DNA from 3 places in the Sphingobium sp. AntQ-1 genome. Region 1 is predicted to be linked to each of the others. Evidence: riboswitches for the same ligand, from Rfam matches in the RefSeq annotation. Region 1 holds a riboswitch; each other region holds the start of a gene.
What was found. A riboswitch is a leader RNA that binds a small molecule or an ion and turns the genes downstream of it on or off. The one in region 1 is predicted to bind cobalamin.

Region 1 (3,272 bases):
AGGTTCCGCTGTCCACATCCCTCCTTCTCCTATGCGCGGCGTCCACGCCGTCCAGCCGGGTCGGCGGCTTCCCGGCGCTGGACGAGGGCCTGGACGCACGCGGCGCGCATGATGCCGCCGCCTGCCGCCTGCCGCCGGGTTTCGACAACCATGTCCTTTGCAGCCCGTCCCGCGCCGCCGCGCAGACTGCCCAGGCGATGGGGCTGGATGCCTCGGTCGAGGTCGCGCTGGTGGACATGGATGCCGGGCGCTGGTCGGGCCGGTCGTTTGCCGACCTTTTCGCCGCCGAACCGGCCGCCCTGTCCGACTGGATCGCCGATCCGACGCAGGGCACCGCGGATGGTGAGACCATGGAATCGGTGCGACAGCGGGTAGGCGGCTGGCTGGACGGAATCGCGCAGTCGCCCGGATGCATCTGCGCCATCAGCCATGCCATGACGATCCGCGCCGCGCTGGCGCACGCGCTCGGCTTTCCGCTCGTGACGACGCCTGCCATCGACATTGCGCCGCTATCGACCGTTCGCCTGTCCTTCAACCGCATCTGGCGGCTTCAGGCGATCGCACCGCACTCAGGGCTTGCGGACGGCCCCGGCAGCCGGTATCGCCGACCGCATCCGGGGAGCCGCAAGCCCCCTTCGATGACTGATCGCGCCGGTTCCCCGCAAGGGGATTAAAATGGGAAGGCGGTGCGGGTGGCAGTCCCTCGACAAGGGCGCTCATCCAAATCCGCAGCTGTCCCTGCAACTGTAAGCGGCGAGCGCGATGCACATCGCTCCCTTTCCAGGGGAGCAGCCACTGGGCCGGACGCTAAATCCTGCGAGGCCTGGGAAGGCGTGCATCAAGCGATGACCCGCGAGCCAGGAGACCTGCCGGCGTCTGGTCGCTCTTGCTTTGGTCCAGGGGATGGCCGGGGCACGGTGAACGCCGTCTGAGCGACGAACCCATGTGGCTGGGGCCGCATCGGTGCGCGCTGACGGGCTCCATGCGCCTGCTCGTCGCCGCGCATCGACCGTTCGTTCGCGTCCGGCACGCCCCCGCCGAGATATCGCTCAGGTGCAGCGGGGGTAGACATGGCCATCATCAGGCTCGGCGATGCCGATCGCCCCTTCGCGCATGAATCCCATGGCGCTTGAAGGAGAAGAAGCGTGAGCAAGATCCCGACCACCGTCATCACAGGCTTTCTGGGGGCGGGCAAGACGACGTTGATCCGGCATTTGCTGCACAATGCCAAGGGTCGCAGGCTGGCGCTGATCGTCAACGAGTTCGGCGATGTTGGCGTCGACGGCGCGCTGCTGCGCGGATGCAATGACGACGCCTGCCCGGAAGACGATATCGTCGAACTGGCCAATGGCTGCATCTGCTGCACCGTGGCCGACGATTTCCTGCCGACCATGCTCAAGCTGCTCGACCGCGCCAATCCGCCAGACCATATCATCATCGAAACGTCCGGTCTGGCGCTGCCCAAGCCGCTGGTGAAGGCGTTCCAGTGGCCCGACATCCGCACCCGCGCGACCGTGGATGGCGTCGTGGCGCTGATCGATGCGGATGCGGTCGCCGCCGGGCGCTTCGCCACCGACGAAGCCGCGCTGGCGCTGGCGCGGGCGGCCGACCCCTCGCTCGACCATGACAGTCCGCTGGAGGAACTATACGAAGACCAGCTCGCCTGCGCGGACCTCGTCATCCTCAACAAGGCCGACATGGTCGATGCTGATGCGCTGACCCGGATCGAGGGCGACATAGGCAAGGATATCCGTAGTGGGGTGAAGATCGTGCGGACCGATCATGGCGCGATCGATGCCGGCGTCGTGCTCGGCCTGTTCGCCAAAGTCGAAGAGGATATCGATGCGCGACCCTCGCACCATGACGGCGACCCCGATCATGACCATGACGATTTCGACAGCTTCGTCGTCACCGGCGGCGAGATTACGGGCGTGGATGCGCTGGTGCAGGCCATGGCCCCGTTGATCGAGGCGCATGATGTCCTGCGCATCAAGGGCATGGTCGCCATCGCCGATCGCCCGGCGCGCCTGGTGGTCCAGGCGGTCGGTCCCCGCATCCAGCATTATTTCGACCGCGCCTGGAAGGCGGAGGAGTCGCGCCTGTCACAACTGGTGGTGATCGGGCAGAAGGGGCTGGATCAGGCCGCCATCGACAGCGCCCTTCGCGCGGCCTTCGCCTGATGCATTTGCTGGCCGCTACGCCGGGAACCGTTTCCAACGGCGACGAGGCGATCGACCTCGATCAATCGCCGGGCGAGATCGTGTTCCTGACCGTGGCGGACAGCGAGCTGGCCTGTTTCGCCCAGGCGGCGGCCCTGCTGGGTGAGGATGCGCCGTCGATCCGGTTGGTCAACCTGCTGCAGCTCAAACATCCCTATTCGGTCGACCTCTACGTCGAAAAGGTGATCGCCCATGCGCGTTTCGTGTGCATCGTACTGCTGGGGGGCAAGAGCTATTGGCCCTATGGCGTCGATGAAATCGCGCGGGTTGCGCGGGAAAAGGGCATCGCCTTTGCAGCGATCGCCGATGGCCGGGAACCCGACCCGTCGTTGGACGCCGCCGCGACGCTGCCGAAGGCGATCAGCGAGCGGCTCCGTGACTATCTGCGGCAGGGCGGCGTCGCCAATGCGGTCAGCTTCCTGCGCCATGCCGCGCGGCTGATCGGTGCGGATGTAGGCGTGCCGGACGATCCCGTGCCGATCGCGGACGCCGGCTTCTATCTGGCCGGCATGAAGCGGCCGACGTTGGATGATGTGCGGACAGGATGGCGCGCGGGACAGCCCGTCGCGCTCCTCTGCTTCTATCGCGCGCTAATGATCGCCGGTACGCTCGATGCCGTCGAAGCGCTGGTCGCCGCGCTGAAGGGACGCGGGCTGAACGTCGTCGCCGTTCATGTGCGGGCGCTGCGCGAACCCTTCGCGATCGACTGGCTGCACGGGCTGATCGGCGCGATCCGGCCCGATATCATCCTGAACGCCACGTCCTTCGCCGCCTCCTCGCCCGGCGACAGGCGAACGCCGGCCGTCCTCGAAGCAGCGGATTGTCCGATCCTGCAGACCGTGTTCGCGGGCGTCGAGCAGGCCAACTGGGCCGACAGTCCGCGTGGCCTTGGTCCTCGCGACCTGGCGATGAACGTCGCTCTGCCGGAAATAGACGGGCGCCTGTTCACCCGCGCCGTCGCCTTCAAGGCGGCCGAGCGTTTCGATGCCCGGACCCAATGCGGCATTGTGGCGCCGCGCGTCTCGCCCGATCGCGTTGCCTTCGTCGCCGATC
Region 2 (3,272 bases), on a different replicon from region 1:
GGGTGACTTTGCGCAGCCGGGCTGGGGAGACGACGCTGCGCGCGCTTGTTACCGAGCGGGTCGCGCCGGGCGTGGTCTATACGACCTTCCATCACCCGGAGACGCAGGCGAACGTCATCACCACCGACTATAGCGATTGGGCCACCAACTGCCCGGAATATAAGGTGACGGCGGTGCAGGTGATGGCGTCGAACGGGCCGAGCGACTGGCAGCAGGATTATGTGCGGCAGGCGCGCAACAGTCGCCGCATCGCGCCGTTGGAAGCGGCCGAATAGGGAGGCGGATATGAGCGATGATATCCATGTCATGTCCACCGAGGACCGCCTGCTCTATATGGCGCACCAGATCGCGCGCAATCTGGCGATGATGGGAGACGCGAAGGCGACGGAAGCGCTGGCCGAGCATCTGACCCGTTTCTGGGACCCGCGGATGAAGGCGCAGATCGTCGCCATCGCGCAGGACCAGCCCGACCGGCTTTCGCCGATGGTGGCGGCCGCCGTCGCGCGGATGGCGCGGGGTCGGGCGGCGCCTGATGTCGACGCGACGCAATTCAACGCGGTGGACGAGACGGGCCATTGCGACGCCGGTTGAGCGGCGCGCCGTCCACCGCTACGCCCTGATGATGGAAGACGCCGCCGCCAGCCCCCTGACATTCGATCGTCTGACCCCGGACGGCCGGACGCAGGCGATCGCCCGCGCGCTGGCGGAGGAAGTGCCGGTCGCGATCGAATTTAACGGCATCGGCTATGCGGTGCTGATGGCGACGCCGAGTGACATTGGCGATCTGGTGCTGGGCTTTGCGCTGGCCGAGCGGCTGATCGGGCCGGGCGATGCGGCGTTCGATGTCGACACGCATCGTACCGACCAGGGGATCGTGGCGCGCGCGACATTGCCGCAGGACCGCACCGAGGCCTTGCTGGAGCGAGTGCGGCATCGTGTGTCGGAGTCGTCGTGCGGCATGTGCGGGATCGAAAATCTGGAGCAGGCGATAAGGCCGCTGCCCAAGGTGACGGCGGTATCGCGGGCGGACCCCGCCGCCATCTTTCGCGCATTGGGGGGGCTGTGCGATCATCAGCCGTTGAACGCGGCGACCGGGGCCGCCCATGCCGCCGCCTGGGTCGGCGCGGATGGCGCGATCTTGTTGGTGCGAGAGGATGTCGGGCGGCATAATGCGTTCGACAAGCTGATCGGGGCGATGGCGCGCCAAGGAGACAGGGCACGGGCGGACTGGGACGGCGGTTTCGCGCTGCTGTCGTCGCGCTGTTCCTATGAACTGGTGGAGAAGGCGGTGCTGAGCCAGTGCCCGATGCTGGTCACCATTTCCGCGCCGACGCGATTGGCCGCGACTCGCGCGGAGGCGGCCGGCCTGCCGCTGGTCGTGCTGGCGCGGGGCGATGCGCTGTTGCTGCGCGGCCACAGGCTGTTGCCCTAAACCGGCGACGGCTTGGCATTGCATCCGCTTTCCCCTACAGCGCGCGGCGCAGGGGCGGCTTGGCTTCCCCTGCGAGATGATCGCGCCGGTGCCCCGTCAGGGGCTTAATCGGGAATGCGGTGCGGGCGTGCGAGCGCCCAATTCCGTGGCTGTCCCTGCAACTGTAAGCGGATAGTGCGATGCATATGGTCGAAAGACCGGCCACTGGACCGATGTCCGGGAAGGCTATGCATTCGTGCTGCGACCCGCGAGCCAGGAGACCTGCCGGCGCTTGGTCGCTCTTGCTTTGGTCCAGGGGATGGCCGGGGCACGGTGGTTTTCCGTCGAGCGACGCCATGCGGCCGGGGCCGCATCGGGTTGTGGACGGGATATGGCGCCATCCCTTGCCTCTGCCTGACCGCGTTGCGGACGCCCCAGCCCAAGTCGCACCGGCGCCGGGGGGTTATATATGCTGAAAACAGGTATTTCTCTGGTGGCGCTGATCGTAGCGACGCCGGTTCTGGCGCAGGATGACCAGATCGTCGTCACCGCCACGGGCATCGCGCAGTCGCGCGACGAGGTCGGCCAAGCGATCACCGTGATCGACGCGGAGACGATCAAGACGCGGCAGGCGATCGATGTGGTCGACCTGCTGGCGACGACGCCGGGCGTGCGCTTCAACCGCAACGGATCGACCGGCGGGGTGACCGGCGTGTCGCTGCGCGGCGCGGAAACGACGCAGACTTTGGTGCTGATCGACGGGGTGAAGGTCAACGATCCCAGCGGCATCGGTGACGGTTATGATTTCGGGCCTTTGCTGACCGGCAATATCAAGCGGATCGAGATATTGCGCGGCTCCAACTCGGTAGTGCATGGCAGCCAGGCGATCGGCGGCGTGGTCAATGTGATGACCGGCGTGCCGGCTGAAGGGTTTGGCGCGAACGCATCGGTGGACTATGGCTATAGCGATACGCTGAACGCCAAGGCGGACGTGTCGGGCACCAGCGGCATCGCCGCGGGCGGGATCGGCGCGGCCTATTTCCGTACCGACGGCATTTCGTCGGCAGCCGGGGGCACGGAGCGCGACGGGACCGAGAATATCGCGGCCAACGCGCGGCTGACGCTGAATTTCACCGAGGCGCTGAGCCTGGACCTTCGTGGCTATTATATCCATGCGGACATCGACTATGACAGCTTCTTCGGCGCGCCTGCCGACAGCAGCGATGTGAGCAAGCTTGACCAATATGTCGGCTATGCGGGCCTCAACCTGGCGCTGCTGGATGGCAAGCTGACCAATCGCGCCGCCGTCACATATCTGCGCAACGACCGCGACTATTATTTCGTGCGCGGCACCGATCCCGATTATGGCTATTCGGGCACAAATCTGCGGTTCGAATATGAGGGCGTCTATGCGCCGGTCGAGCAGGCCAAGCTGCTGTTTGGCTATGAGCATGAACGGCCCGACTATGATTTCTTCGGCTTTGGCGACACGGCGAGCGCGAAGATCAATATCGACAGCGTCTATGCGCTGGCGATCGTCAAGCCCTTCGCAGGCCTGGCCGTCACCGGCGGCGTGCGCCATGACGACCATAGCCAGTTCGGCGGGGCGACGACCTTTGGCGCGAACGCCAATTATTCGCCCAATGGCGGCGCGACCAATGTGCGGCTGAGCTATGGCGAAGGATTCAAGGCGCCTTCGCTCTATCAGCTATATGACATCTATAGCGGCAATACAGCGCTGCGGCCGGAGCGGTCGAAAAGCTACGACATCGGGTTTGACCAGAGCCTGGATGGCGGGCGGGCGATGCTGTCGGTTACGGCGTTCCGCCGCGACACGCTCGACCAGATCAATTATGATTCC
Region 3 (3,272 bases), 120 kb from region 1:
AGCGCCCAGGCCGCGCCCGCACCGAAGACCGTGTTGCCGCCAAAGGTCGAATGATGATCGTAGCGCACTCCGCCATTGACGGTCAGGCCGGCCAGCGGCTCGACGCTCAGTTGGGCATAGAGGCTGTCGATATCGGCAGACCCGCGGGTCGTGGCGTAGGCAGCCAAACTATCGGAAGGCGAAGCCGTGCGCATCCGCTGCTCCTCGCGCTCCGCGCCGAAGGTCGCGGTCCAGCCCTGCGCGATGGTGAGCACGCCCTGATATTCGTAGCGCTTCGTCTCGCCTCTGGCGGTGAAACTGGTCTGACGCAGTTTGCGGGCGGGATTGACGTTGTCGCGCAGCGTCTCGCTGCGGCTGAAGGACAGGCGATTGCGCAGCGCACCGCCGAACAGATCGGCGTTGAGGCCGGCGTAGCCGATCCATTCCTCGACTTCCGAATATTCGGGGCTGTCGGGAATGGCGCCGGCGCTGTCGATATCCGTGCGCCCCTTGGCATAATAGCCGCGCATATCGATCGACACGCCCGGCGCCAGCGCGACGCCCAGACGCCCGTTGAGCGTGCCGTTGGTGTAGCCGTCCTTCTCCTTGGCGCCAAAGCGCGGGCTGATCGCCGAGATGCCCTCCGTCGTGAAGCGGCTGCCCGCGACCTGCCAGTCGATCGCGCCCTGTCGTCCGCCCAGCGCAGCGCGGGCGCTGACGGTATCGCGCGATCCCGCCTCGATATCGAAGCTGCCTTCGATCGGGCGTTCGGCCCGTGCGGTGACGATGTTCACCACGCCACCAATCGCCTGGCTGCCCCAGAGGATCGACTGTGGACCGCGCAATATCTCGATCCGGTCGGTATCGCCGGTCATCAGCGTCGCGAAATTATAGCCGCCGCCGGTCGAGGACGGATCGGCCAACTTCACGCCGTCGATGACCAGCACGGTCTGGTCGGCCTCCGCGCCGCGAATGCGGATCGAGGTCGCCGTGCCATAGCCGCCATTGCGGGTGAAGCTGACGCCCGGCGTGCGGATCAGCAGGTCGGACACCACCAGCGCCTGTGCGGCGTCGATCGCCGGCTTGTCGATGATGGTGATGCTCGACGCCACCTGTTCAATCGCCTGCGGCTGGCGCAGCGCGGTCACGATCACATCGCCCGCATCATCGGCCCAGGCCGGCGTGGACAGGCCCGCTAGAATGAAAAGGCCGCTCTTTGAAATCCAATGCATCATAATCCCCCAGTCGTTGACAGGACCGGGCGGACGCGACGCGGTGGCGATGCAGGGCGCACGCGCACGACATCGCCACCGTGCGAACCCGCACGGTCAGCTTGTCGTTGCGCGAGGATATCCTCGTTCGACCGGCACACCCTGTCCGGACGAAGAACGACCGCGACAGGCAGGTCTCCTGGCTTGCGGGTCAATGCCGTATTCGAAGCGCCTTCTCGGGATCATCGATTCCAATGGCTTGTGCCTCGATGGCTCGCCGCTCACAGTTGCAGGGGCAGCCGGGGTCTTTAACCCCGTTCCCTTTTGATCCCCTTGCGGGGAACCTGACGCGCAGCCGCCCTAATCGACTTGGATCAGGCGATCAAGTGGAAGAAGCCACCGGTCACCTGGCCCGCGCGGTGGCCCGCCGGAGGAAGGGCCTGCCCCTCCGCATCGGCCATGTCGGCCAGCGGCTCGCCCTCGCTGGCGGTGATGCTGGCATAGTGGAACTCATGACCCAGCAATAGCTGCCCGACAGAGGCGAAGCTGGCGCCCTGCCGCAGCCGCGCGCTGCGATAGCCCAATGTTCGGCGCCTGCGCGCAAAACTGGTATCCATCGGCAACAGGCCCGCCATCGGGTGGACGACGCCGTCGCCATCCTCCAGCGTGCGGCCCAGCACCATATAGCCGCCGCATTCGCCATGCACCGGCCGGCTCTGCGCAAAGGCGCGCAGGCCGCTCAGGAACTGGCCATTGGCCGCGATCCGCGCAGCATGGAGTTCGGGATAGCCGCCGGGCAGCCAGCAGGCATCGCAATCGGCGGGCGGCGATTCGTCCGCCAGCGGAGAAAAGAATCGCAGCTCCGCGCCGGCCGACCGCCACCAATGTACGATATGGGGATAGAAGAAGCTGAAGGCGGCGTCCCTGGCGACGGCGATCCGCTGCCCCGGTGGCCGGATGCCGGGCGGTTGCGCCGGCACGTCTGTCGTAGCGCCGGCCGCCGCCTGGATCGCATCCAGATCGCATTGCGCCGTCACCCGCGCTGCGATCGCGTCGATTCGCCGTTCCAGTTCCTCCGTTTCGCCAGCCTGCACCAGTCCCAGATGGCGGGACGGCATGGCCAATCCCTCGTCCGTGGCCATCGCACCCAGCAGCGGCAGGCCGATACGCGCGAACCCATCCTCGATCATGCGGACATGGCGCGTGCTGGCCACCTTGTTGGCGATCACTCCGGCGATGGCCGGCGCGCCGGGAAAAGTCGCGCAGCCATGCGCCACCGCCGCCACCGTCTGCGCCGCTGCGCGGGCATCGACGACCAGCAGCATCGGCCAGCCCAACAGCCGCGCCACATCGGCCGACGCGCCCGAACGACCCGGCGACCGTGCGCCGTCATAAAGGCCCATCGCGCCTTCCGCGACGACGAGTTGGACAGTTGTAGCGACGTGCGCCGCCAGCCCCTGCAGCATGGTCGGCGCCATGGCGAAGCCGTCCAGATTGACCGAGGGCCGGCCAGTCGCGGCTTCGTGAAAGGCCGGGTCGATATAGTCGGGTCCGCATTTGGCGCCCTGCACGCTCAGGCCGCGATCGGTGAAGGCGCGTTGCAGGCCGATCGTCACCATCGTCTTGCCCGCGCCCGACGCCGGGGCGCCGATCACCAATCCCGCGCCCAGTCGCGGCGTCACGACGTGCGCCATACCGGCAAGGGGGCGATGGCATCCACGAGGAGGGCGGCGCGATTCGGTGTCATGCCCGCCTTGTGGCAAAGCAGGCCCCGCGCCGCCAGCGCCTCAATGGCGGCGGAGGCGCCTCAGCAGATGATCCGCACCCTTGTCGCCGATCATGATCGCGGTGGCGTTGGTATTGCCAGCGGGAAGGCTGGGCATGACCGAGGCGTCGGCGACCCACAGCCCCTCGACGCCGATGACGGCCAGATCGGCATCGACCACCGCCAACGCATCGTCGCGCACGCCCATCCTGGCCGTGCCGACCGGATGATAGAGCGGGATCGACGCCATCCGCACATAGTCCCGCAACTGATCGGGATCGGTCAGTGCCGCGCCGGGGCGTAGCTCCCCCCTTATA

Region 2: it holds a riboswitch for cobalamin, as region 1 does, so the genes downstream of both, sphantq_RS06430 (TonB-dependent receptor plug domain-containing protein) here and cobW (cobalamin biosynthesis protein CobW) in region 1, are expected to answer to the same signal.
Region 3: it holds a riboswitch for cobalamin, as region 1 does, so the genes downstream of both, sphantq_RS20240 (TonB-dependent receptor plug domain-containing protein) here and cobW (cobalamin biosynthesis protein CobW) in region 1, are expected to answer to the same signal.

Annotation. Positions count from the first base shown of each region.
Region 1 covers NZ_CP117159.1:422,091-425,362, reverse strand. Annotated here, with positions in the region: gene sphantq_RS20840 (histidine phosphatase family protein) at 1-674, shown strand, start outside; cobalamin riboswitch at 636-888, shown strand; gene cobW (cobalamin biosynthesis protein CobW) at 1,146-2,180, shown strand; gene cobN (cobaltochelatase subunit CobN) at 2,180-3,272, shown strand, end outside.
Region 2 covers NZ_CP117158.1:1,300,325-1,303,596, reverse strand. Annotated here, with positions in the region: gene fdhF (formate dehydrogenase subunit alpha) at 1-275, shown strand, start outside; gene sphantq_RS06440 (formate dehydrogenase subunit delta) at 286-591, shown strand; gene fdhD (formate dehydrogenase accessory sulfurtransferase FdhD) at 620-1,432, shown strand; cobalamin riboswitch at 1,502-1,715, shown strand; gene sphantq_RS06430 (TonB-dependent receptor plug domain-containing protein) at 1,881-3,272, shown strand, end outside.
Region 3 covers NZ_CP117159.1:300,315-303,586, reverse strand. Annotated here, with positions in the region: gene sphantq_RS20240 (TonB-dependent receptor plug domain-containing protein) at 1-1,214, opposite strand, end outside; cobalamin riboswitch at 1,363-1,553, opposite strand; gene sphantq_RS20235 (cobyrinate a,c-diamide synthase) at 1,565-2,872, opposite strand; gene sphantq_RS20230 (GMC family oxidoreductase) at 2,978-3,272, opposite strand, start outside.